Linked DNA regions of Collimonas fungivorans Ter331. The protein of the gene in region 1 binds, or shares a complex with, the protein of each later gene. Links are inferred from orthologs where the notes say so. Each region holds a gene or a part of one and is shown in the gene's direction. Other genes may lie near its edges.

What was found.
Region 2: the proteins of accD (region 1) and accC are in contact, whole or in part, in a solved structure (PDB 8UXZ), measured with the Escherichia coli proteins. The link is inferred for Collimonas fungivorans Ter331 from one-to-one orthologs.
Region 3: the proteins of accD (region 1) and accB are in contact, whole or in part, in a solved structure (PDB 8UXZ), measured with the Escherichia coli proteins. The link is inferred for Collimonas fungivorans Ter331 from one-to-one orthologs.

Annotation. Positions count from the first base shown.
Region 1 is NC_015856.1:2,209,527-2,219,962, forward strand. The notes cover bases 7,481-10,436. They hold accD (acetyl-CoA carboxylase, carboxyltransferase subunit beta), read left to right. Parts: upstream 7,481-8,500; coding sequence 8,501-9,373; downstream 9,374-10,436. Other genes in these bases: trpB (tryptophan synthase subunit beta), read left to right, coding at 7,481-7,524; trpA (tryptophan synthase subunit alpha), read left to right, coding at 7,589-8,386; folC (bifunctional tetrahydrofolate synthase/dihydrofolate synthase), read left to right, coding at 9,441-10,436. Also shown: leuB (3-isopropylmalate dehydrogenase), read left to right, coding at 1-51; asd (aspartate-semialdehyde dehydrogenase), read left to right, coding at 123-1,256; CFU_RS09670 (FimV/HubP family polar landmark protein), read left to right, coding at 1,518-4,490; tRNA pseudouridine(38-40) synthase TruA, read left to right, coding at 4,608-5,411; CFU_RS09680 (phosphoribosylanthranilate isomerase), read left to right, coding at 5,525-6,199; more of trpB, read left to right, coding at 6,262-7,480.
Region 2 is NC_015856.1:904,031-914,778, reverse strand. Bases 1-2,922 are described here. They hold accC (acetyl-CoA carboxylase biotin carboxylase subunit), read left to right. Parts: upstream 1-731; coding sequence 732-2,114; downstream 2,115-2,922. Other genes in these bases: prmA (50S ribosomal protein L11 methyltransferase), read left to right, coding at 2,158-2,922; accB (acetyl-CoA carboxylase biotin carboxyl carrier protein), read left to right, coding at 93-557. Outside these bases: more of prmA, read left to right, coding at 2,923-3,069; CFU_RS04005 (DUF3426 domain-containing protein), read left to right, coding at 3,077-4,465; CFU_RS04000 (carbohydrate kinase family protein), read left to right, coding at 4,573-5,505; CFU_RS25355 (hypothetical protein), read left to right, coding at 5,714-5,989; CFU_RS03990 (peroxiredoxin), read left to right, coding at 6,363-6,902; CFU_RS03985 (MFS transporter), read right to left, coding at 6,976-8,178; CFU_RS03980 (AraC family transcriptional regulator), read left to right, coding at 8,383-9,189; CFU_RS03975 (glutathione S-transferase N-terminal domain-containing protein), read right to left, coding at 9,310-9,918; purB (adenylosuccinate lyase), read left to right, coding at 10,208-10,748. UniProt on the Escherichia coli protein: This protein is a component of the acetyl coenzyme A carboxylase complex; first, biotin carboxylase catalyzes the carboxylation of the carrier protein and then the transcarboxylase transfers the carboxyl group to form malonyl-CoA.
Region 3 is NC_015856.1:912,955-916,497, reverse strand. The notes cover bases 595-3,543. They hold accB (acetyl-CoA carboxylase biotin carboxyl carrier protein), read left to right. Parts: upstream 595-1,811; coding sequence 1,812-2,276; downstream 2,277-3,543. Other genes in these bases: accC (acetyl-CoA carboxylase biotin carboxylase subunit), read left to right, coding at 2,451-3,543; aroQ (type II 3-dehydroquinate dehydratase), read left to right, coding at 1,268-1,705; CFU_RS04030 (TlpA disulfide reductase family protein), read left to right, coding at 617-1,138; CFU_RS04035 (hypothetical protein), read left to right, coding at 595-617. Also shown: more of CFU_RS04035, read left to right, coding at 1-594. UniProt on the Escherichia coli protein: This protein is a component of the acetyl coenzyme A carboxylase complex; first, biotin carboxylase catalyzes the carboxylation of the carrier protein and then the transcarboxylase transfers the carboxyl group to form malonyl-CoA.

The DNA of each region.
Region 1 (10,436 bases):
AAGGTCGGCACCAAGGAAATGGGCGCAGCGGTAGTGAAGGCATTGGGCTAAAAGAATTAGGCAGATGGGTCTGCCGTAATATGGAGTGCGGGGCTTTTCCCGTTCATTGTTAGGGAATCATGATGAAACTGGTTGGTTTGGTCGGTTGGCGTGGCATGGTGGGTTCGGTCTTGTTGCAGCGTATGCAGGAAGAGGGCGATTTCGCCCATATCGAACCGGTATTCTTTTCAACTTCAAATGCCGGCGGCAAAGCCCCGGCGCTGGCGAAAAACGAAACAACGTTAAAAGACGCCACCGATATTGAAGCCTTGAAAAAATGCGACATCATTATTACCTGCCAGGGCGGCGACTACACCAGCGAGATTTTCCCGCAGCTGCGCGCCGCCGGCTGGAACGGCTACTGGATCGACGCCGCGTCGACCCTGCGCATGAAGGATGACGCCATCATCGTGCTGGATCCGGTCAACCTGGATGTCATCAAGGACGGCTTGCAGCGTGGCGTCAAGAACTACATCGGCGGCAACTGCACGGTCTCCTGCATGATGATGGGCCTGGGCGGCCTGTTCCAGCAAGACCTGATCGAGTGGATGACCTCCATGACTTACCAGGCAGCCTCGGGCGGCGGCGCGCAGCACATGCGCGAACTGCTGACCCAGTTCGGTTCCATCAACGCCGAAGTCAAGGCGCTGCTGGACGATCCGAAAGCGGCGATCCTGGAAATCGACCGCAAGGTGCTGGGCAAGCAGCATGCCATGTCGGCCGACGAGACCAAACAGTTCGGCGTGCCGCTGGGCGGCAACCTGATTCCCTGGATCGACAAGGACCTGGGTGAAGGCTTGTCAAAAGAAGAATGGAAAGCCGGCGCCGAGACCAACAAGATCCTCGGCCGCGGCGAGGGTTTCAGCAATGGCGGCAAGGTCATCCCGGTGGATGGCCTGTGCATCCGCATCGGCGCCATGCGCTGCCATTCGCAGGCCCTGACCATCAAATTGAAAAAAGATGTGCCGCTGGACGAAATCAATGACATCATCGCCGATAATAACCAGTGGGTGAAAGTGGTGCCTAATGACAAAGAGTCATCAATGCGCGACCTGACCCCGGCGGCGGTGACCGGCGGCCTGACAATTCCTGTCGGTCGTTTGCGCAAACTGCAGATGGGTGGCGATTATTTGTCAGCCTTTACCGTAGGCGACCAATTATTGTGGGGTGCGGCAGAACCGTTGCGCCGCATGCTGCGGATTGTGCTGGATACCTGACTTGTTGCGGTAGTTGTGATATTGTTGCCGACTTGCAATATGGCCCGCTAAGTATTTTCTTGAAGAAAGTCTTAGCGGGCTTGGCGTATCTGTTTGTATTTATAGAATGTTGTTACGCTAGCCAGCAAGAGCTTCATAAATGGGATCGCATTTGCGAAGCGCCAGACTAATGTCAATCTGGATATTGATTTTTAAAAAAACTGGGTACAGTATTTGCTTTCAGCAAGATTTGTTTCCTTATACGTCAACGGACAGTCCTTCATGCCACACAACATGCACCTGAATTCTTCGAATAAATTTATTTCCACCGGTTTAAAGACCCTTACTGCAGCCGTGGTCTCCACGCTGCTGATGGTGTCTAATGTCGACGCCGCCGGACTGGGTAAATTAACCGTGCTGTCCTCGCTGGGACAACCGTTACGTGCAGAAATTGAGCTTACCTCGGTAAGCGCGGATGAAGCCGGCGGCCTGGTGGCGAAACTGGCCAGTCCGGAAACTTATCAGCAGGCCAACATCGATTTCAACCCGGCCCTGATGTCTTTGCAATTTACCATCGACCAGCGCAACGGCCGCCGTTTTGTGCGGGTGACATCGACCCAGCCTATCAATGAGCCGTTTGTCGACATGCTGATGGAACTGGGCGGCACCAAGGCGCGCCTGGTGCGCGAATACACCTTGCTGCTCGATCCTGCCGGCCAGCGCCAGGCGCAGCCGGCCCAGATCGCCGCCGCGCCTGCGGCGCCGCGCGCCAGCACAGGAGCGCTCGCCGCTCCTCGTTCGGCCCCGACCCAGGCCCAGACCGGCCAGGTGCAGTCGCAAGGCGGCGGCGCCTCGACCATCACCGATGCTACCCGTGCCGCAGCCGCCAGGGCAGTCGCCGGCGGCGAGACTGCTCCCGCCAGCAGCGCAAGCAAGCCGGCGGTTTCAGCTTCAACCTCAAGCCCGACTGGCCAGGCCAAGTCCTCCAGCGCGGCGCCAGCGCCTGCGGGCGGCGATTACCAAGTCAAGAAGGGCGATACGCTGGCCCGCATCGCCAGCGAAAACCTGCCGGCCGGCATCTCGCTGGACCAGATGCTGGTGGCGTTGTATCGCAGCAACGAAGGCGCGTTTGTCGGCAAGAACATGAATCGCCTGCGCTCGGGCCAGATCCTGTCGATTCCAGATGCCGACAGCGCGCGCAGCGTCAGCAAGTCGGAAGCCCGCAACGTGGTGCTGGCGCAATCGAATGATTTCAAGAGCTATCGCAACAAGCTGGCCGGCATGGTCGAATCGGCCGCGCCAAATGCGGCGGCTGAATCCAGGCAAAGCAGCGGCGGCAAGATTACCGCCAAGGTGGAAGAGCAAGCCACTCCGGCCAGCGAATCCAAGGACAAGCTGAAACTGTCGCGCGGCGCGGCTGCTGCCGACGCCAAGGCCGCTGCTGCGGCAGCGACAGAAGAGAAGATCGCCCGGGAAAAAGCGGCCGCCGAAGCGGCATCGCGCGTCAAGGAACTGGAAAAGAATGTCAGCGATCTGCAAAAGACGCTGGAATTGAAGAACAAGAACCTGGCTGACCTGCAGAACCAGGCTGCCAATGTGAAGCCTGCAGCCCCCGCAGCAGCGCCTGTGGCGGCAGCACCGGCCGCAGCCGTGCCGGTTACCCCGCCGGCAGCAGTTGCGCCTGCGGCAGCGGTTCCCGTCGTGGCTCCGGCGCCGGCGGCTGCCGTGCCTGCTGCGGCTGAACCAGCCGCCGCCAGCTCGGCTCCTGCCACCATCGTCGATACGGGCGTCGCCGGCGCTGCGCCGATCGCTGCGGCTCCGGTTGCCGCCGCGCCGGTTGCAGCCGCACCGGCGCCGGCCAAGCCAAAGGCAGTTGCACCGCCAGAGCCGAGCGTCATCGAAAGCATTACCGAAAATCCATTGCTGCTGCCGGTTGGCGGCGTCCTGGTAGCTCTGCTGGCCGGTCTCGCCCTGTTCCGCTATCGCCGCAATCGCGCGCGCCAGCAGGCTTTTCTGGACAGCAGCGGAGCGCCGATGACAAATACGGGCCTGAAGGGTAACTCCCTGTTCGGCTCCACCGGCGGACAAAGCGTCGACACCAAGAACAGCATCTTCAATTCGAATTTCGTGCCGTCGGTCAGCCACCTCGACACCAATGTCGATCCGGTAGCCGAAGCGGATGTGTACATCGCTTACGGACGCGATGCACAAGCCGAGGAAATCCTGAAAGAAGCCCTGCGCAACCAGCCAAGCCGCAACGCGATCCGCGTCAAGCTGCTGGAAATCTACGCCAACCGCAAGGATCCGCGCTCGTTTGAAATCCTGGCCAGCGAGCTGTACAGCCTGACCCGCGGCGAAGGCGAAGACTGGCAGCAGGCTGCCGCACTGGGCCTGAATGTCGATCCGGCCAATCCTCTGTACGGCGGCGGCAAGCTGCAAGACCAGGTGATCGCCAAGGCGGATGCAATTACCGCGCCGACCCAGCCGATGGACGGCCTCGACTTCAATTCCCTGACCGCGCCGACCGAGCCGCACGCTGTTGCGCCGATTCCTGAACTGGTGCACCCGGCCGCGCCGGCCCAGCTGCTGGCGCCGTTGACCGCAACGGAACTGGGCAAGCACGGCAGCCCAGCAGCCGCGGCGCCAGCGGCTGACATGGATTTCGACCTGGAAGAACTCGGCAGCGAAACTTCCGGCAACCAGAACACCGTGTTGCTGTCGGCTTCCCACGACGCCGGCAAATCCATGCTCGACGCCCTCGATTTCGAATTGGACCACAAGCCGGCAGCCGCACTTGCAGCCGCACCGAAAGCCGTGGAAAAGAGCGTGGCGCCAGCAATGACGTTCAGCTCGCTGGAACTGCCGGCAGGCGGACAGCCTTCGAACTACGAACCGGCCCATGCCCATATCGATATCCCGGCAGAAACCAAGCCAGCCAAGGCGCCAGTGGCGCCTTCGTATGCCCAGCATGCGGAACCGATGGTGGCGCCGCTGGAATTCAACCTGGCCGGCATGAACCTGGACCTGGACAGTGCGATCCACGCACATGCGCCAGCCGCCAGCGCAGCGCCGACCGCGGTTGATGCTGCCATATCCTCGACAGCCAATCCTGAAATGGCGACCAAGCTGGACCTGGCCGTCGCATACAAGGAAATCGGCGACAAGGAAGGTGCACGCGAACTGCTGGAAGAAGTCTTGAAGGGCGGTAGTGCGGAGCAGGTTGATGCGGCCAAGTCGTTGCTGACCAAGCTGTAATGTAACGAGGGCCTGTTGCCCTATACAATACCCTTAGCATTTTGCTTTTGACGGGCGCGGCGTTATGCTGGCGCCCGTTTGCTTTTTTTGAGATTGGAACCGGGTTTGAATCCGAATTTGAATCGTATTGTTCTCGGTGTGCAATACGACGGCACACCTTGGCAAGGATGGCAGACCCAGCCTAGCGGCAAGACCGTGCAGGACAGGCTGGAAGCCGCCTTGCAGAAATTCGCGCAGGGCGCCATCGACACCACGTGCGCCGGCCGTACCGATTCCGGCGTGCATGCGCTGGAGCAGGTGGTGCATTTCGATACTGCCTTGTCGCGCGAAACATTCTCCTGGGTGCGCGGCCTGAACGCTTTCCTGCCGCCGTCGATCGCTGTGCGCTGGGCGCATCAGCTGCCTCTGCTTGCCGAAGGTGAAGATCAATTCCACGCGCGCTTCAGCGCCACCGCCCGGACCTATCACTACCTCTTGTACAACAACCCGGTCCGTTCGCCGCTGCTGGAAGGCAAGGCCGGCTGGGTGTTCCGGCCGCTGGAGCTGGAGCTGATGCGCCAGGCCGCGGCGCACCTGGTCGGCACCCACGATTTTTCGGCCTTCCGCGCGGTGGAATGCCAGGCCAAGTCGCCGGTACGCACCATGGAAGAGATCCGCATCGAGCGGCGCGGCGACCTGATCGTGTTCAGCTTGCGCGCCAACGCTTTCCTGCATCATATGGTGCGCAATATCGTCGGTTCCCTGATCTATGCCGGCAACGCCAGCAAGCCGCCGGAATGGCTCGCCGAATTGCTGGCCCAGCGCGACCGCGGCCGCGCGGCGCCGACTTTCATGCCGGACGGCCTGTACCTGGCGCAAGTGGCTTATGATCCGAAGTGGCGCTTGCCGCAGCAGCCGGCTGGGGTTTTGCCCTGGCTGTAGGGTGGGCACTCTGTGCCCAGGCGTGACCTGAATAGGCGTTGCAGGGTTTTGCTGTCAATTCGCCATGCTTTAAGATGATATATTGCGCTTCCTGATGTTTTTCTGACCAGACCATGAGCCACCGTACCCGAATCAAGATCTGCGGCCTGACCCGCGAGCAGGATGTGCAAGCCGCCATTGCGGCGGGCGCCGATGCGCTGGGTTTTGTGTTCTATCCGAAAAGCCCGCGCTACGTCACGCGGCAGCAGGCTGCCGGCCTGATCGCCAAGGCGCCGCCGTTCGTCACCACGGTCGGCCTGTTTGTCAACGTCGAGCCGGCGCAGCTGCAAGAGATTGTGGCGCAGGCGCCGGTATCGCTGCTGCAATTCCACGGCGACGAAACCGTGGAGCAGTGCGCGGCGCTGGCGCAGGCGGTAAACCGGCCGTTTATCCGCGCCATGCGCATCGGCAGTGCTACAACGGCCGCCGATTTGCTAGAATACGCTCAGGCATATCGGAGCAGCAGCCATTTGTTTGCAGGATTGCTGCTTGATACCCTGGTTGAAGCTTATGGTGGCAGTGGAAAGGTATTTGATTGGTCTCTCATCCCAAAAGAACTCGCGCCTCAGGTCGTTTTAAGTGGTGGCTTGAGCGTGCACAATGCGACTGACGCGGTAAAACGCGTACGTCCCTTTGCGGTCGACATCAGCAGTGGCGTCGAACAAGACAAGGGCATCAAGGACGCCGCCAAGATTCGCGCATTCATTGCCGCGGTACGGCAGGCGGACGTCGATCCAGCCGGACTCTAGCAACAGTTTCGAGGTCCGGCCGGCAAGTCAGACAATACTGAGAGATACCAGAAAGATACGCCATGAAAGAATTCACACCCCTCGAGCAGTACGCCGAGCGCCAGCCGCTCGCCAATACCACCTTGCGCCAGAGCGCCCAGTACAATCTGCCGGACGCCAAGGGCCACTTCGGCATGTACGGCGGCAGCTTCGTGTCGGAAACCCTGACGCTGGCGCTAAGCGAACTGCAGCAGGCTTACGCCAAATATCAGAACGAACCGCAGTTCCTGGCCGAATTCCACAGCGAGCTGAAACATTATGTCGGCCGTCCCAGTCCGATCTATCACGCCAAACGCTGGTCGGAACAGATGGGCGGCGCGCAGATCTACTTCAAGCGTGAAGACCTGAACCACACCGGCGCCCACAAGATCAACAACGTCATCGGCCAGGCTTTGCTGGCCAAGCGCATGGGCAAGCCGCGCGTGATCGCCGAAACCGGCGCCGGCCAGCACGGCGTGGCGACAGCTACCATCTGCGCCCGCTTCGGCCTTGAGTGCGTGGTGTACATGGGCAGCGAAGACGTCAAGCGTCAGATGCAGAACGTGTACCGCATGAACCTGCTGGGCGCCAAGGTGGTGCCGGTCGAATCCGGCTCCAAGACCTTGAAGGATGCGCTCAACGAAGCCATGCGCGACTGGGTCACCAACGTCGAAGACACGTTCTACATCATCGGCACGGTCGCCGGCCCGCATCCGTATCCGATGATGGTGCGCGATTTCCAGTCGGTGATCGGCAATGAGTGCCTGGTGCAGATGCCGGAGATGACCGGGCGCCAGCCGGATCACGTGGTCGCCTGCGTCGGCGGCGGCTCGAATGCGATGGGGATTTTTTATCCCTATATCAATCATCACGACGTCGCCCTGGTCGGGGTCGAAGCTGCCGGCGAAGGCCTGGCCAGCGGCAAGCACTCGGCTTCGCTGACGCTCGGCTCGCCCGGCGTGCTGCATGGCAACCGCACCTACCTGCTGCAAGACGCCAACGGCCAGATCATCGAGACCCATTCGATTTCGGCCGGCCTCGATTATCCGGGCGTGGGTCCGGAACACGCATGGCTCAAGGACTGCGGCCGCGCTACCTACGAAACCGTGACCGACGACGAGGCGCTGGCGGCGTTCCATACCTGTTGCCGCATCGAGGGCATCATCCCGGCGCTAGAATCGAGCCACGCCCTGGCGTATGCGGCCAAGCTGGCGGCAACCTTGCCCAAGGATAAGATTGTCCTGGCCAATCTGTCGGGTCGCGGCGACAAGGACATGCATACCGTTGCCGAGCGCCTGAAGCTCTAAAGCAAGCCAAGAGCAGGGCGGCGCTCCCGCCCTGCAGTCCTGATCACCTCATTCAATAGATACCATGTCCCGAATCCAGACTACCTTGGCAGCGCTCGCTGCAAACAATAAAAAAGGCTTGATCCCTTTCATTACCGCCGGCGATCCGGCGCCCGAGTTGACCGTGCCGCTGATGCATGCGCTGGTCAGGGGCGGCGCCGACATCCTCGAGCTGGGCGTGCCGTTTTCCGATCCGATGGCAGAAGGCCCGGTGATCCAGCGCGCTTGCGAACGGGCGCTGAAATTCGGCGTCAGCCTGCATGACGTGCTGGCTTATGTGCGCGAATTTCGGCAGAGCAACAACAGCACGCCGGTGGTGCTGATGGGGTACGCCAATCCGCTGGAACGGATGGGCGTCGATGCATTTATTGCTGCTGCGAAAGAGGCCGGAGTCGACGGCAGCATCGTGGTCGACTATCCGCCTGAAGAGTGCGAAGAGTTTGCCGAGAAGATGCAGGCCAACGGCATGGATCCGATTTTCCTGCTGGCGCCGACTTCGACCGAAGAGCGGATTATGCAGGTGGCCAAGGTCAGCAGCGGATTCACGTATTATGTGTCCTTGAAGGGCGTGACTGGCGCCGCCAACATCGATACCGGCGAAGTCGCGGCCCGGGTGGCGGCGATCCGCAAACATGTCAAATTGCCAATCGGCGTCGGTTTCGGCATCCGCGATGCGGCCACTGCCAAGGCCGTGGCGCAAGTGTCGGACGCGGTCGTGATCGGCAGCCGGATCATCCAGGAACTGGAAAATACGCCGCGCGAACAGGCTGTAGCTGCTGTGGAAAGCTTCTTGTCGGGGATCAGGAAAGCGCTGGACGAGTGATTTTTGTATCAAAGTGACAAATATTTCCTGAATCGGCCGGCTTGAATAGCTATTTCGCCGATTTGGGGATGAAGGTACAATTCGGCAGGAAAAAAATCTGAAGGAGGTCGCTCTATGAGTTGGCTAGAAAAATTACTACCCCCACGTATTCAGCGCAGCGACTCGGCAACCCGTAAATCGATCCCCGAGGGATTGTGGGTCAAATGCCCGTCGTGCGAAGCGGTTTTGTATCGCACCGACCTGGAGTCGAACATCCATGTTTGCCCGAAGTGCAACCATCACATGCGGATACGCGCACGCGAACGCCTGGACGCCTTGCTGGACGCCGGCGGCCGCTATGAGATCGGCCAGGAAACCCTGCCGATCGACACCCTCAAGTTCAAAGACAGCAAAAAATACCCCGACCGCCTGAAAGCTGCGATGGACGCCACCGGCGAAACCGATGCGCTGGTGGTGCTGGGCGGTTCCATCATGACGCTGCCGGTAGTGGTGGCGGCATTCGAGTTTGAATTCATGGGCGGTTCCATGGGTTCGGTGGTGGGCGAGCGTTTTGTGCGCGGCGCCCAGGTGGCGCTGGAGCAGAAGGTGCCGTTCATCTGCATCACCGCCACTGGCGGCGCGCGCATGCAGGAAGGCTTGCTGTCGCTGATGCAGATGGCCAAGACTACTTCGATGCTGACCAAGCTGTCGGAGAAGAAGCTGCCGTTCATCAGCGTCCTGACCGACCCGACCATGGGCGGCGTGTCCGCTTCGTTTGCCTTCATGGGCGACGTCGTGATCGCCGAACCGAAGGCGCTGATCGGTTTTGCCGGCCCGCGTGTGATCGAGAACACCGTGCGCGAGAAGCTGCCGGAAGGCTTCCAGCGCGCCGAATTCCTGGTCACCAAGGGTGCGGTCGACATGATTGTCGACCGCCGCAAGATGCGTGAGGAAATCGCGCGTTTGTTGGCGTTGTTGCAAGACCAGCCAGTCGAATCCATCGCTTGATGTGAATTTCGCCCCTAGGGCCTGAACTGTTGCGGTTCAGGCCTTTTGTTTTTAGTTGGATGTCAAAATGTCAAATATTCCCGCCAAGCCCGTGACGCTTGCCGACTGGCTCTCCCTGCTGGAGTCGCGCCATTTCAAAACCATCGACATGGGCCTGGACCGGGTGGTGCAGGTGAAAGAACGGCTGCAGCTGCAATTCGACTGTCCGGTGATCATGGTGGCGGGCACCAACGGCAAGGGCTCGACCTGCGCCATGCTGGAGTCGATCCTGCTGCGCGCCGGCTACAAGGTCGGCCTGTACATCAAGCCGCATTTCCTCGATTTCAACGAACGCGCCCGCATCGGCGGCGAATCGGCCTCGGATGCGGCCCTGATCGCCAGCTTCGAAGCGGTGGAAGCGCAGCGCGGCGACATTTCCCTGACGTATTTCGAATTCACCACCCTCGCCATCATGCACTTGCTGGCGCAGGCAAAGCTTGACGTGGTGATCCTCGAAGTGGGCCTCGGCGGGCGCCTGGACGCGGTCAATATCGTCGATGCCGACGTCGCCATCGTCACCAGCGTCGATATCGACCACGTTGAATACCTGGGCGACACCCGCGAGAAAATCGGCTTTGAAAAGGCCGGCATCTTCCGCGCCGGCAAAACCGCGGTCTGCAGCGATCCGGTGCCGCCGCAATCCCTGATCGACCACGCCAACGCCATCGGCGCCGACCTCTGGCTGCTGGGCCGCGATTTCAACTATACCGGCGACAAGCAGCAGTGGAACTACGGTGGCCGCGGCCAGCGCCGCAATGCGCTCGGCTATCCCAGCCTGCGCGGCGCCAACCAGCTGCTCAATGCGTCGGCGGCGCTGGCGGCGCTGGAAGCCTTGCGTGACCGCCTGCCGGTCAGCGCGCAGGAAGTGCGCAGCGGCTTCGTCATGATGGATTTGCCGGGCCGCTTCCAGGTCTTGCCGGGCCAGCCGCTGGTGATCCTGGACGTCGCCCACAATCCGCATGCGGCGGCCACGCTGGCGCAGAACCTCGACAACATGGGTTTCCATCCCTATACCTATGCCGTG
Region 2 (10,748 bases), 1.3 Mb from region 1 along the record:
GCAACTCGGCGTTCGCAGCTCCCTTTGCAGCGCCGGATTGCGTGTCATAAAAACGAAAATAGCTTTTCATTATTTATTCTGAAGGATTGCATATGGATTTGAGAAAACTCAAAACGCTGATCGACCTCGTCGCTGAATCAGACATCGAAGAGCTGGAAGTGACGGAAGGCGAAAGCAAGGTCCGTATCGTCAAGTCGTCTGCATCCCAGCAAAACCAGGTTGTCATGATGCAACCGCAACAACAGCACCCAGCCCAATACCAGGTAGCCGCACCGGCGCCAGTGGCTGCCGCGGCGCCGGTAGAAGTGGCCGCCGTGCCGGAAGGCCATATCGTCAAATCGCCTATGGTCGGCACCTTCTACCGCTCGTCGGCGCCCGGCTCGCCGGCATTTGTCGAAATCGGCTCGGAGATCAAAGAAGGCGGCACGCTGTGCATCATCGAAGCGATGAAGCTGCTCAATGAAATCGAAGCCGACGCTTCCGGCGTAGTGAAGAAGATACTGGTGGAAAACGGCCAGCCGGTCGAATTCGGCCAGCCGCTGTTCATCATTGGTTGATAGATTTGTACCGAGCGATCTGTACCGAGAGAACTACCGAGTAGCCTGCACGGCGGCATCCGCTCATCCGGGGTCCGCCGTTCTGGTTGCCAGTGCGGGCCTTTGTCTCAAGGCCGCATTGTCAACCCAATGCTTGATAACGCTTAACTCTTAGCGACGCATATACCAATTACTATGTTTGAAAAAATCCTTATCGCCAACCGCGGCGAAATCGCCTTGCGCATCCAACGCGCCTGCCGTGAAATGGGCATCAAGACCGTCATGGTCCATTCCGAGGCAGACCGTGACGCCAAGTATGTGAAACTGGCGGACGAATCGGTCTGTATCGGGCCGGCGCCATCCAGCCTGAGCTACCTCAACATGCCGGCCATCATCAGCGCAGCTGAAGTCACCGACGCCGAGGCCATTCACCCGGGTTACGGCTTCCTGTCCGAAAACGCCGATTTCGCCGAGCGGGTTGAACAGTCGGGTTTTGTTTTCATCGGCCCGCGGCCGGCGAACATCCGCCTGATGGGCGATAAAGTATCGGCCAAACAAGCCATGATCCGCGCCGGCGTGCCCTGCGTGCCCGGTTCGGAAGGCGCGTTGCCGGATGATCCGAAGGAAATCGTCAAGATTGCGCGCAAGATCGGCTACCCGGTCATCATCAAGGCGGCCGGCGGCGGCGGCGGACGCGGCATGCGCGTGGTGCACACAGAAGCGGCGCTGGCCAATGCGGTGACCATGACCAAGACCGAAGCCGGCGCCGCGTTCGGCAATCCGGAAGTGTATATGGAGAAGTACCTGGAAAATCCGCGCCACGTGGAAATCCAGATCCTGGCCGACCAGTTCAAGAATGCCGTCTGGCTGGGCGAGCGCGATTGCTCCATGCAGCGCCGCCACCAGAAGGTGATCGAAGAAGCGCCGGCGCCAGGCATTCCGCGCAAGGTCATCGAAAAAATCGGTGACCGTTGCGCCGAAGCTTGCCGCAAGATGGATTACCGCGGCGCCGGCACGTTTGAATTCCTGTATGAAAACGGCGAGTTCTACTTCATCGAGATGAACACCCGGGTCCAGGTTGAGCACCCGATCACCGAAATGATCACCGGCATCGACATCGTGCAGGAACAGATCCGTATCGCCGCCGGTGAAAAACTGCGCTTCCGCCAGCGCGATATCCAGCTCTCCGGCCACGCCATCGAATGCCGCATCAATGCCGAAGACCCGTTCAAGTTCACGCCGTCGCCAGGCAAGATCCTGTCGTGGCATGCGCCTGGCGGTCCTGGCATCCGGGTCGATTCCCATGCCTACGCCGGTTATTTCGTACCGCCGCATTATGATTCGATGGTCGGCAAGGTGATTTCCTACGGTTCCACCCGTGAGCAGGCGATCAAGCGGATGCAGATCGCCCTGTCCGAGATGGTGGTGGAAGGGATTCAGACCAACATCCAGCTGCACCGTGAACTGATGATCGACGCCCGTTTCATCGAGGGCGGCACCAACATCCACTATCTGGAACACAAACTGGCCGAACGGCCGGTCGTGGCCAAGGAAACGGATAAAGCAGCAAAGAAATAAGGATTCCCTTGTAGGGAGTCTCCATCACACAGTAAGGCATCTGATGAGCTGGACCGAAATTGTTATTGAAGTTGCCCTGAGCGACGCCGAAACGCTGTCCGATGCGTTGATGGATGCCGGCGCCTTATCGGTTTCGGTGGAAGATGCCGACCTCGGCACTGCCGCCGAGCAGCCCTTGTTCGGCGAACCCGGCATGGAACCCAAGGAAGCCGCCTGGCAGCGCAGCCGGGTGGTGGTTCTGGCCGAAGTCGACGCCGACCATGCAGCAATCGTCAGCAACGCCGCCAAAGCTTGCGGCGTCGCGGTCCCGCCCTACTCGCTGCGGCCGGTTGCGGCGCAGGACTGGGTGCGGCTGACGCAATCGCAGTTTGAACCCATCCACATCGGCAAGAATATCTGGGTAGTGCCTAGCTGGCACGATGCCCCCGACGCCAACGGCCTGATCCTGGAACTCGATCCGGGCCTGGCTTTCGGCACCGGCAGCCATCCCACTACCCGCCTTTGCATGGAATGGCTGGAAATCCATGTGCCGCTGCAAAAACCGAAATCGCTGCTCGATTACGGCTGCGGCTCGGGCATCCTGGCCATGGTGGCCAAGAAACTTGGCGGCGACAGCAGCGTCGTCGGCGTCGATATCGACCCGCATGCGATCGATGCCGCGCGCTACAACAGCGAACGCAACCATTGCGACGTGGCCTATTACCTGCCGGAAGATTTCGGCGCCAACAGCGCACTGCAGGTATTCGATATCGTGGTCGCCAACATCCTGTCCGGCCCGCTCAAGCTGATGGCGCCCATGCTGTGCAGCCGCATCGCTGCCGGCGGCAGCCTGACCCTGTCCGGCGTGCTGGCGGAACAGGCGGAAGACGTCATCGCCGCCTATGCGCAATGGCTGCCCCTGAGCGTCTGGGCAGAGCAGGACGGCTGGGTAGCGCTGTCCGGAACCCTGAAGTAAGCAGGCCATGGCGCTCGCGACCCAATGTCCGCATTGCCAGACCACCTTCCGGGTCGCCAATGACCAGCTGAAGCTGCGCGGCGGCCTGGTTCGCTGCGGCAGCTGCCGCGAAGTCTTCAACGGCATCGAGCACCTGGTGCGGCCCGATGTAGCGGTCCCGATAGCGGCGCCGGCGCCGGCAACGGCGTCAGAACAAGATGCTGTAACTCTCCAGACCCACGGCTTTGCCGCTGACGAAGCGCCCTTGGCAGAACCGCAGCATAGCGCGCCGCCTCCGGTTTACGTCGCACCAGAACCAGAACCAACGCCGGAACCGATATCGGGACCCGAGCCGGCAGTCGCCATCGCCACGAATCACCCGCTGCCTGTCATCGCACCTGCAGCCGCGCCTGAAACCGCCGGCCGATCGATGGCGTCAGGCCGGGTGGAAGCGGCGATTGACGGCCTCGAAGAAGATTTGCGGATCGCCGAGGAAACCAGCCAGTCGGCGCCGGCCGATGTGCACCACACCCCATTTGGCCTGATCAAACCATCCGCCGCTACCGCCCCCGACGAAGCGGCAAGCAATCCGCCGACGCCGAATGTCTGGCATCGTCATGCCGACGATGAAGAAGACAAGCAGATAGCGCGCATGACCTTGATGCACGTCGCCGGCCAGGACGACTACACGCAGGCTGCAAAAGCGGAATCCGGCGCCACTGCTGACGATGATGAGCTGGATCGCATCATCGATGAATTGCAGCGCAAGCCGTGGCGAGCGGAAAAGACCCCGGCCGCTGCAAATCCCTCGAACGCAGCGGACAGCGGCGACGGCAGCAATAAAAAGAAAAGCCGCGACAAAAACCCTGCCGAGCCGGAGCCGGCTGCCGATGAACCCGATTTTGTCCTCAGCGCAAGGCGCAGGCAACGCATCGGCGGCACGCTACGCTGGGCCATGTGGGGTGCAGGCGCGCTGCTGCTGATCGGGCTGGCCGGACAATCGACTTATTTCTTCCGCGACCAGCTGGCGGCGCGCGTGCCGCAGCTCAAGCCGGTGCTCATCGGCGCCTGCGCGAAAATCGGCTGCAGCGTTGGCCTGCCCATGAAAATCGACAGCATTTCGATCGAAGCCAACGAACTGCAGGCAGTCGATCCGGCCCGCAACCTGTTTTCACTGAACCTGCTGCTGCGCAACCGCAGCGACACGGTGCAAGCCTGGCCCAATATCGAACTGACCTTGAACGACGGCAACGAAAAGGCGATAGCGCGCCGCGTGTTTACCCCGCACGATTATTTGAGCGCAACCGCCAATCCAGCCCAGGGTTTCGCCAGCGACCAGGAACAGCCGGTGAAACTGGGTTTTGAGCTATTGCAGTTGAAGGCGTCCGGTTACCGGGTGTACCTGTATTACCCATAACCTGCAGCGAACGGCGCAAAGTTTGCCGGTTGCGCTTAAACTCTATCCCGTAATTATTTTATTTGCGCAGACCATCCGCGCCAACCAGCGAGTTTTCCTCTTTTATTATGACCTCTCTCATCTGCGGTTCACTGGCTTTCGACGTCATCATGCAATATCCGGGACGCTTCTCGGATGCGCTGCTGGCCGATCAGCTGCACAAGATCAGCGTCTCGTTCCTGGTGCCGACCTTGCGCCGCGACTTCGGCGGCTGCGCCGGCAATATCGCCTACAACCTGAAACTGCTGGGCGGCGATCCGCAAATCATGGCGACCATCGGCCACGACGGCGGCGACTACCTGGCGCGGCTTGACCAGCAGGGCATTTCGCGCAAGACGGTGCGCACCATCGATTCGATCTACACCGCGCAATGCTTCGTCACCACCGACGCCGACAATAACCAGATCAACGCCTTCCATCCCGGCGCCATGACCCACTCGCACGAGAACAAGGTAGCCGACGCCGGTCCGGTCAAGCTGGCGATTGTCGCCCCCGACGGTCGCGACGGCATGCTGCAGCATGCTGCCGACTGCGCCGCGCAAGGCATTCCGCTGATCTTCGATCCGGGCCAGGGCATGCCGATGTTCAACGGCGACGAACTGAAGCAGTTCATCGAACTCGCGACCTATATCGCCATGAATGACTACGAAGCTGAAATGCTGGCGTCGCGCACCGGTTTATCGCTGGCGCAGATTGCCGAACGGGTATCGGCGCTGGTAGTGACGCGCGGCGAACTCGGCGCGGAGATTTTCACCGCCGGCGGCAAGATCGACATTCCTTGCGTCAAGGCCGACCAGGTGCTGGATCCGACCGGCTGCGGCGACGCCTTCCGCGCCGGCATGCTGTATGGCTTGAGCAACGGCATGGACTGGGCCACCACCGGCCGTCTTTCTAGCTTGCTGGGTAGCATCAAGATCGCTCACCTGGGACCGCAGAACCACGCGCCCAGCCGTGCCGAAATCAATGAACGCTTCCATCGTGAATTTGGTTACCGATTGTAAAAGTAGCACATCAAATCCTGTGCTCCGAGCCGGTACTGGGCGGAGTATAGGAAGAGAAAATCGCAGATTCCCCCTGCATCTTCCTGCATCACTCAAGCATACTCCCCGTAATCGTCAATTCCGGCGTGATACACATCGTCCTGTCCAAGCTGAACTTATCTGCTAGGCTTATATCCAATTTCCATCAGTACCAGGGACGGAGGGTCTCATGAAAAAGCGACTGTTAATTGGAGCAACACTGCTCGGTGCAACCATGCTGCTAGGCGGCTGCGTTGCCTATCCTTACGGCGGCGACGGCTATTACGGCGGCGGCTACGGCAGTTATTACGGCGGCGGTTATTACGCTCCGGCGCCGGTGTATGTGGCGCCAAGCGTGGACATCGGCTTCGGCTATTCGCGTGGCTGGGGCGGCGGTTGGGGTGGACGAGGCTGGGGCGGCAGAGGCGGCTGGGGTGGAGGCGGCGGCTGGCACGGCGGCCATTAAGCGAGTCAATCGCAGCGTTGCCTAAACAAGTGATTGGACAACGCCGCGATCTCGACGCATGATGCTGCTTATCATCGGGGGCTGTTAACAATTAATTTGGGAGTGCGAACGCGCGGCAGGCGTTACAGGCCTAGGCACGACGACGCGGCGTAGTGGTGCTACGGCAAGGAGGCGGATGGCCGCCCCGAGTAACGACGGCATGTGACGCCTGCAGCCGTTCCCGGAGGGTTCAAGCCAAAACGTGCGCTGGCGGCGTTGCATAGCTTGCAGGGGCGACCTGCCCCTGCTACGCTACGCGCCTTGCCAACACACGTTTTGGCTTGAACGCATCTCCCAAATTAACTGTTAACAGCCCCCTAATCCAGGAGTCTTCATGAAACGACTGATTGCCGCTTTATTGGTTTGCAGCGCTGTTGCAGCACCGGCTTTTGCCGCTCTCAAGGCTGGCGAGCCGGCGCCGCCGTTTACCACCCAGGCTTCCCTCGGCGGCAAGGTGTTCAGCTATTCGCTGGCCGATGAGCTGAAAAAAGGCCCGGTGGTGCTCTACTTTTACCCCGCAGCTTTCACCAAAGGCTGCACCATCGAAGCCCATCTGTTTGCCGATGCGGTCGACAAGTACAAGGCGCTCGGCGCGTCCGTGATCGGCGTATCGGCCGACAACATCGATACCCTCAACAAATTCTCGGTCAGCGAATGCCGCAGCAAATTCGCGGTTGCCTCGGACCAGGACCAGAAAATCATGAAGTCCTATGATTCGGTGCTGCTGGCGAAGACCAACTACGCCGACCGCGTATCGTACGTGATCGCCCCCAACGGCAGCATCATCTATGAATACAGCAGCATGGATCCGGGCAAGCATGTCAGCAACACGCTGCAAGCGCTGGAACAGTGGGTGGCCAAGCAAAAGAAATGATGCTGCAGTAGATAGAAAATGAGCAGAAAAAAGCGCGCTGTCGCCAGCGCGCTTTTTTTACGACTGACGCCGGTCAGCCGGCAGCTTTGCGCCGGTGTCCCTCAAGATTGGGCAGGAATGCCGCCAGCAGGCCGATCAGCGGCAGGAAAGAGCAGACCTGGTAGACGAAGCGGATGCTGGTCATGTCGGCCAGCTGCCCCAGCGCGGCGGCGCCGATGCCGCCCATGCCGAAAGCGAAACCGAAGAACAGGCCAGATACGGTGCCGACCTTGCCAGGCACCAGCTCTTGGGCGAACACCAGGATCGCCGAGAACGCCGAAGCCAGGATCACGCCGATCACCACCGTCAGTACGCCGGTCCAGAACAGGTTGGCGTATGGCAGCATCAGGGTGAACGGCGCCACGCCGAGGATCGACACCCAGATCACCACTTTGCGGCCGACCTTGTCGCCGATCGGACCGCCCAGCACGGTGCCGGCAGCCACTGCAAACAGGAACACGAACAGATGCAGCTGCGCCGACTGCACCGACAGCTGGAATTTGTCGATCAGGTAGAACGTGAAGTAGCTGCTGAGGCTGGCCATGTAAAAATATTTCGAGAAAACCAGCATCAGCAAGATGCCTACCGAAAACAGCACTTTGTTGCGCGGCAGCGCTACGTGATGCTGTTTTGCCTTGGCCGGCTTGCTCTTGGCTTCCTGGCGCTTGCGCTTGTACCAGTTGCCGATCTGCCACAGCACCACGATCGCCAGCAGCGCCGCCGCCGAGAACCAGGCGATGCTGGTCTGTCCGTGCGGGATCACGATCCATGCCGCCAGCAGCGGCCCCATGGAACTGCCGGCATTGCCGCCCACCTGGAAAATCGACTGCGCCAGGCCATGGCGGCCGCCGGAAGCCATGCGCGCCACGCGCGACGACTCCGGATGGAAGATCGACGAACCGGTGCCGACCAGGGCCGCAGCGAACAGCAAGATGCCGTAGCTGGGCGCGACCGACAGGATCAGCAGGCCCACCAGCGTGAACCCCATGCCCAGCGCCAGCGAGTACGGCTTCGGATGTTTATCGGTATACAGCCCCACCAGCGGCTGCAGGATCGAGGCGGTGATCTGGTAAGTCAGCGTGATCAGGCCGATCTGCGCAAAGCTGAGGTTGAAATTGCCTTTCAGCAGCGGATAGATGGACAGGATCAGCGACTGGATCATGTCGTTCAGGAAGTGGGCGAAACTGATGGCGCCCAATACGCGGAAACCGGTTTTCTCGGCGTCGTGCGATCCCATGGCGGGGGAAATCTGCTTGGCTGCGGTTGGCATGGTGGTGAGATGAATAGTGGGAAGAATGTGCAATGAGAGACGCAAAGTACGCGGCCTGTTTAGCCGTCGACAAGATGATCATCATTCGCAAGACGTTAGTGTAAGCAAAAAAGTCGAGACTGTTTTAAGATAGAAAGACATAATTTGTCGTATTTCTGCCATTCTTCCTTTATGCCAGCCCAAATACTTACCCATACCACCATCGGCTTGCTTGACGTCGTGCCGGACCAGTTGCATCCGGTGCGCCTGCGCGCGCGCGACCTGGACGCCGCCAAGCTGCTGAGCGCGCATTCCCATCCCTGGGGCCAGGTCACCTACGCAGCGGAGGGCGTGCTGCGCGTGAGCGTCGGCAACAGCACCTGGATCGTGCCGCCGCTCAGGGCGATCTGGATTCCGCCGCTGGTGGAACATGAAATCGCCACCATGGAAAAATCGCAGTTGCGCGCCTTGTACATCCATACCGATGCGACGCCGTTCGACGGCCAGGAATGCATCGTGCTGGAAGTATCGACCTTGCTGCGCGAGCTGATCGCCGCGCTGTCGCAAACCGACGACGGCAGCCGTAGGGAAACCTTGCTCAGCCAATTGATACTGAGCGAACTGGCGGCGGCGCAAACCCAGGGCATACGCATCTCCCTGCCGACCGAAAAGCGCTTGCACGCCATCTGCCAGGCCTTGATGGAAACGCCCGACTCCAGCATGACGCTGGCCGTCTGGGCAGACCAGGTCGGCGCCTCGGAAAGAACCCTGGCGCGCCTGTTCGAACGCGACCTGGGCATGACCTTCGGCCAGTGGCGGCAGCAGATCAGGCTGGCGCACGCGGCGCCGATGATCGCGCGCGGCATGCCGCTGTCGCTGGTGGCGACCGAACTGGGCTACGCCAGCCAGTCGGCTTTTTCCGCCATGTTCAGGAAAACTTTCGGGCAGTCGCCGTCGACTTTCTTCGCGCCGAAGAAAAGCAGCCAGGCAGGCAATTAGCGCGCGGCCGGGCCTCGGGTCATGCAGGAATGTGAAGAGGTTTACGCAGAGGAAAGATGCCTCCGAATGCCGCTGTTCCATGGTCCATCTTGCGGAACAGCCGGCTTCGGCGATGTGGGCTTATTGCGGAACGGTGTCCTTGAACGACTGGCGCTCGGACAACTTCTCGTACAGTTTAGCCAGCGTCGGATAATCTTCGCGCCAGCTAATCTCGGGGAAACGAAAACTGAGCCAGCCCAGGGCGCAGCCGACTGCGACGTCGGCCAGCGAATAATGGGTGCCGGAGCAGAACGGCTTTTCCGCCAATCCCGCCGCCATCGCTTTCAGGCCGCCGTCGATCTTGCGCTGCTGGCGGGCTATCCAGGCCTGGCTGCGTTCGCCTTCAGCTCGCTGCGTGCTTTCCAGGCGGATCAGCACGCCGGCTTCCACCACGCCGTCGGCCAGCGCTTCCCAGCATTTCACTTCGGAGCGCTCGCGGCTGTTGATCGGGATCAGTTTACCAACCGGCGTCAGGGTGTCGAGATATTCGACGATCACGTGCGAATCGAACATGGCGCCGCCGTCTTCCATCACCAGGCAAGGCACCTTGCCCAAGGGATTCGAAGTGTGAATCTTGGTGTCGGCGGCCCAGACGTCTTCCAGCACAAATTCGTAGTCCAGTTTCTTTTCCGCCATTACTACGCGTACCTTGCGGACGAAAGGACTACCGAGGGAACCGATCAGCTTCATATGTCACTTATGGTAAAAAAATGTTGGCTGATTATAGCATTCGCCCCCCGCCACTTTGTCCATCGCCACCCAGGCCTGAACGCAAAGCGGCATATTTACCACGTTGCAAATGGTAAAATTCGGTTTGGCTGGTTATTGCCTTGCGTTGTCGCCGGACGTTGTTGCCAAAATTGTTGCCAGAATTTCATAGCGCGCTTATATAGCACGCTTAAGCACGCTGCGTACTTGCAAAATAGAAACAACAGGCATACCGCCCCTATCTTCATTCACCTCTATAGTCACCATTATCATGTCTCTTTCCACGCTTTCCGCCCTGTCCCCGCTGGATGGCCGCTACGCCGCCAAAACCGACAAGCTGCGCCCTATCCTGTCCGAATCCGGTTTCATGCACCACCGGGTCAAGGTTGAAATTGCCTGGCTGCAAGCCCTGTCGAATGCGGGCTTTGCCGAGATCAAACCTTTTTCCGCCAGCGCCACCGCGTTGCTCGACAAGCTGGCCAGCGACTTCAGCGAAGCCGATGCAGAACGCATCAAGGCCATCGAAGCCGTCACCAACCATGACGTCAAGGCGGTCGAGTACTGGCTCAAGGAACAAGTCAAGGATGTGCCGGAACTGGTCGCAGCGTCTGAATTCATCCACTTCGCCTGCACCTCGGAAGACATCAACAACACTTCGCACGGCATGATGCTGAAAGCGGCGCGCGATACCGTGCTGCTGCCGGCCCTGCAGCAAGTGATCGCCAAGCTGACCGAACTGGCGCACACCAACGCCGAGCTGCCGATGATGTCGCGCACCCATGGCCAGCCGGCCAGCCCGACCACGCTTGGCA
Region 3 (3,543 bases), 1.3 Mb from region 1 along the record:
CACCTGAACTAGAACAGCTGCGCGCGGAAATTGCCGCAGCGGCGGCCCGCATGATTGCCGAAGATGGCGCCGACTACGGCACCGCCAAACGCAAGGCGGTGGAACTGTGCGTCGGCAGCAAACGTGGCGGGGGCAAAACCCGTGGCGACTTCCTGCCCGATAACGCGCAGATCGAAGAAGAAGTGCGTATATATAACGAATTGTTCTTTGCCGGCACACAACCGGCACGGCTTTTGCATTTACGCAAGATTGCTGCGGAAATCATGGCCGAACTGGTGCAGTTCCATCCCTATCTCACCGGCGCAGTCCTTAACGGCACTGCCGGCGAGCACTCGGACATCTATTTGCACTTGTTTGTCGACAGCCCCAAAGATGTAGAAATTTTCCTTTTTAACAAGAATGTGCAATTCGAAGTGTCCAGCAGCCCGCCGCTTAAAACCGGCGGTAATAATGACCCGGTAGAAACCCTGAGTTTCATGTATAAGAAAGAGGGCCTGCATCTGACCCTATATGAAACCGACGATTTGCGCGGTAGTATCAGGGCCGCGTCCGGTGGGCGTATATTAAGGGCCGACCTGAATACCGTACTCGCCTTGATCGATAAAGAAGAAGATTGATGAAAAGAAACATATTGATATTTGTGCCGATCGCCATCCTATTTTGCGCGATCGGCGTTTATTTCGGCATGCAACGCCATACCCCGGCTGCGCCGGAAAGCGTGGCGGTAGCGGCCCTGCTGGCCCAGGAAATGCCTGACGCCAGCGGCAAGGCCAGCGCCTTGTCGCAGTGGAAAGGCAAACCCCTGGTCGTCAATTTCTGGGCAACCTGGTGTGCGCCCTGCGTGGAAGAGATGCCGGAACTGAATGCCCTACAAACCGAGATAGCTGCCAAAAACATCCAGGTTGTAGGCATCGGCATCGATTCTGCCGACAACATCGCAAAATTTGCCGATAAATATAAAATCTCCTACCCCTTGTATCTGGCCGGTACCGGCGCCACCGCACTATTGCGGCAGTTCGGCAACCAGAGCGGCGGCCTGCCGTTCACCGTCTTGATCGGCCGCGATGGCGCAGTGAAAAAAATGTACCTGGGCAGCATCAAATTCGACGAATTGCGAAAAGACTTGGCATTGCTATAAGATGAAAACTTACTGCAAAAACATTTAACAATGCCAGGCTGAAATTTCACAGAAACAAATTTCCCCTTGCCAGTCAACGTCATTTGACGGCAAAATGCGGCCATCGTCGTCAAACGGAGCACCATCTCCATGGCAAAAAATATACTTCTACTCAACGGACCCAACCTGAATTTGCTGGGTACAAGAGAGCCAGAAGTCTACGGTTCGACCTCGCTGAGCGATATCGAACAAGCAGCTCGGGTCCAGGCAACTGCTGCTGGGGCCCGGCTTGAGCACTTCCAAAGCAATCACGAAGGCGCCCTGATAGACCGCATCCATGCGGCCAAGGCAGAAGGCGTCGACGCCATTGTGATCAACCCGGGCGGGCTCACGCACACCAGCGTCGCCCTGCGCGACGCATTGAGCGGAGTGGCAATCCGTTTTGTCGAGGTCCACATCTCGAATATCCACCAGCGAGAAGCGTTTCGACATCATTCCTATTTATCGGATGTCGCTGTTGGAGTCATTTGCGGTTTAGGCGTGGACGGCTATCATGCAGCAATTGATTTTGCCATTAAGAAACTCTAGTTGATATTCTTGCAGCAACTCGGCGTTCGCAGCTCCCTTTGCAGCGCCGGATTGCGTGTCATAAAAACGAAAATAGCTTTTCATTATTTATTCTGAAGGATTGCATATGGATTTGAGAAAACTCAAAACGCTGATCGACCTCGTCGCTGAATCAGACATCGAAGAGCTGGAAGTGACGGAAGGCGAAAGCAAGGTCCGTATCGTCAAGTCGTCTGCATCCCAGCAAAACCAGGTTGTCATGATGCAACCGCAACAACAGCACCCAGCCCAATACCAGGTAGCCGCACCGGCGCCAGTGGCTGCCGCGGCGCCGGTAGAAGTGGCCGCCGTGCCGGAAGGCCATATCGTCAAATCGCCTATGGTCGGCACCTTCTACCGCTCGTCGGCGCCCGGCTCGCCGGCATTTGTCGAAATCGGCTCGGAGATCAAAGAAGGCGGCACGCTGTGCATCATCGAAGCGATGAAGCTGCTCAATGAAATCGAAGCCGACGCTTCCGGCGTAGTGAAGAAGATACTGGTGGAAAACGGCCAGCCGGTCGAATTCGGCCAGCCGCTGTTCATCATTGGTTGATAGATTTGTACCGAGCGATCTGTACCGAGAGAACTACCGAGTAGCCTGCACGGCGGCATCCGCTCATCCGGGGTCCGCCGTTCTGGTTGCCAGTGCGGGCCTTTGTCTCAAGGCCGCATTGTCAACCCAATGCTTGATAACGCTTAACTCTTAGCGACGCATATACCAATTACTATGTTTGAAAAAATCCTTATCGCCAACCGCGGCGAAATCGCCTTGCGCATCCAACGCGCCTGCCGTGAAATGGGCATCAAGACCGTCATGGTCCATTCCGAGGCAGACCGTGACGCCAAGTATGTGAAACTGGCGGACGAATCGGTCTGTATCGGGCCGGCGCCATCCAGCCTGAGCTACCTCAACATGCCGGCCATCATCAGCGCAGCTGAAGTCACCGACGCCGAGGCCATTCACCCGGGTTACGGCTTCCTGTCCGAAAACGCCGATTTCGCCGAGCGGGTTGAACAGTCGGGTTTTGTTTTCATCGGCCCGCGGCCGGCGAACATCCGCCTGATGGGCGATAAAGTATCGGCCAAACAAGCCATGATCCGCGCCGGCGTGCCCTGCGTGCCCGGTTCGGAAGGCGCGTTGCCGGATGATCCGAAGGAAATCGTCAAGATTGCGCGCAAGATCGGCTACCCGGTCATCATCAAGGCGGCCGGCGGCGGCGGCGGACGCGGCATGCGCGTGGTGCACACAGAAGCGGCGCTGGCCAATGCGGTGACCATGACCAAGACCGAAGCCGGCGCCGCGTTCGGCAATCCGGAAGTGTATATGGAGAAGTACCTGGAAAATCCGCGCCACGTGGAAATCCAGATCCTGGCCGACCAGTTCAAGAATGCCGTCTGGCTGGGCGAGCGCGATTGCTCCATGCAGCGCCGCCACCAGAAGGTGATCGAAGAAGCGCCGGCGCCAGGCATTCCGCGCAAGGTCATCGAAAAAATCGGTGACCGTTGCGCCGAAGCTTGCCGCAAGATGGATTACCGCGGCGCCGGCACGTTTGAATTCCTGTATGAAAACGGCGAGTTCTACTTCATCGAGATGAACACCCGGGTCCAGGTTGAGCACCCGATCACCGAAATGATCACCGGCATCGACATCGTGCAGGAACAGATCCGTATCGCCGCCGGTGAAAAACTGCGCTTCCGCCAGCGCGATATCCAGCTCTCCGGCCACGCCATCGAATGCCGCATCAATGCCGAAGACCCGTTCAAGTTCACGCCGTCGCCAGGCAAGATCCTGTCGTGGCATGCGCCTGGCGGTCCTGGCA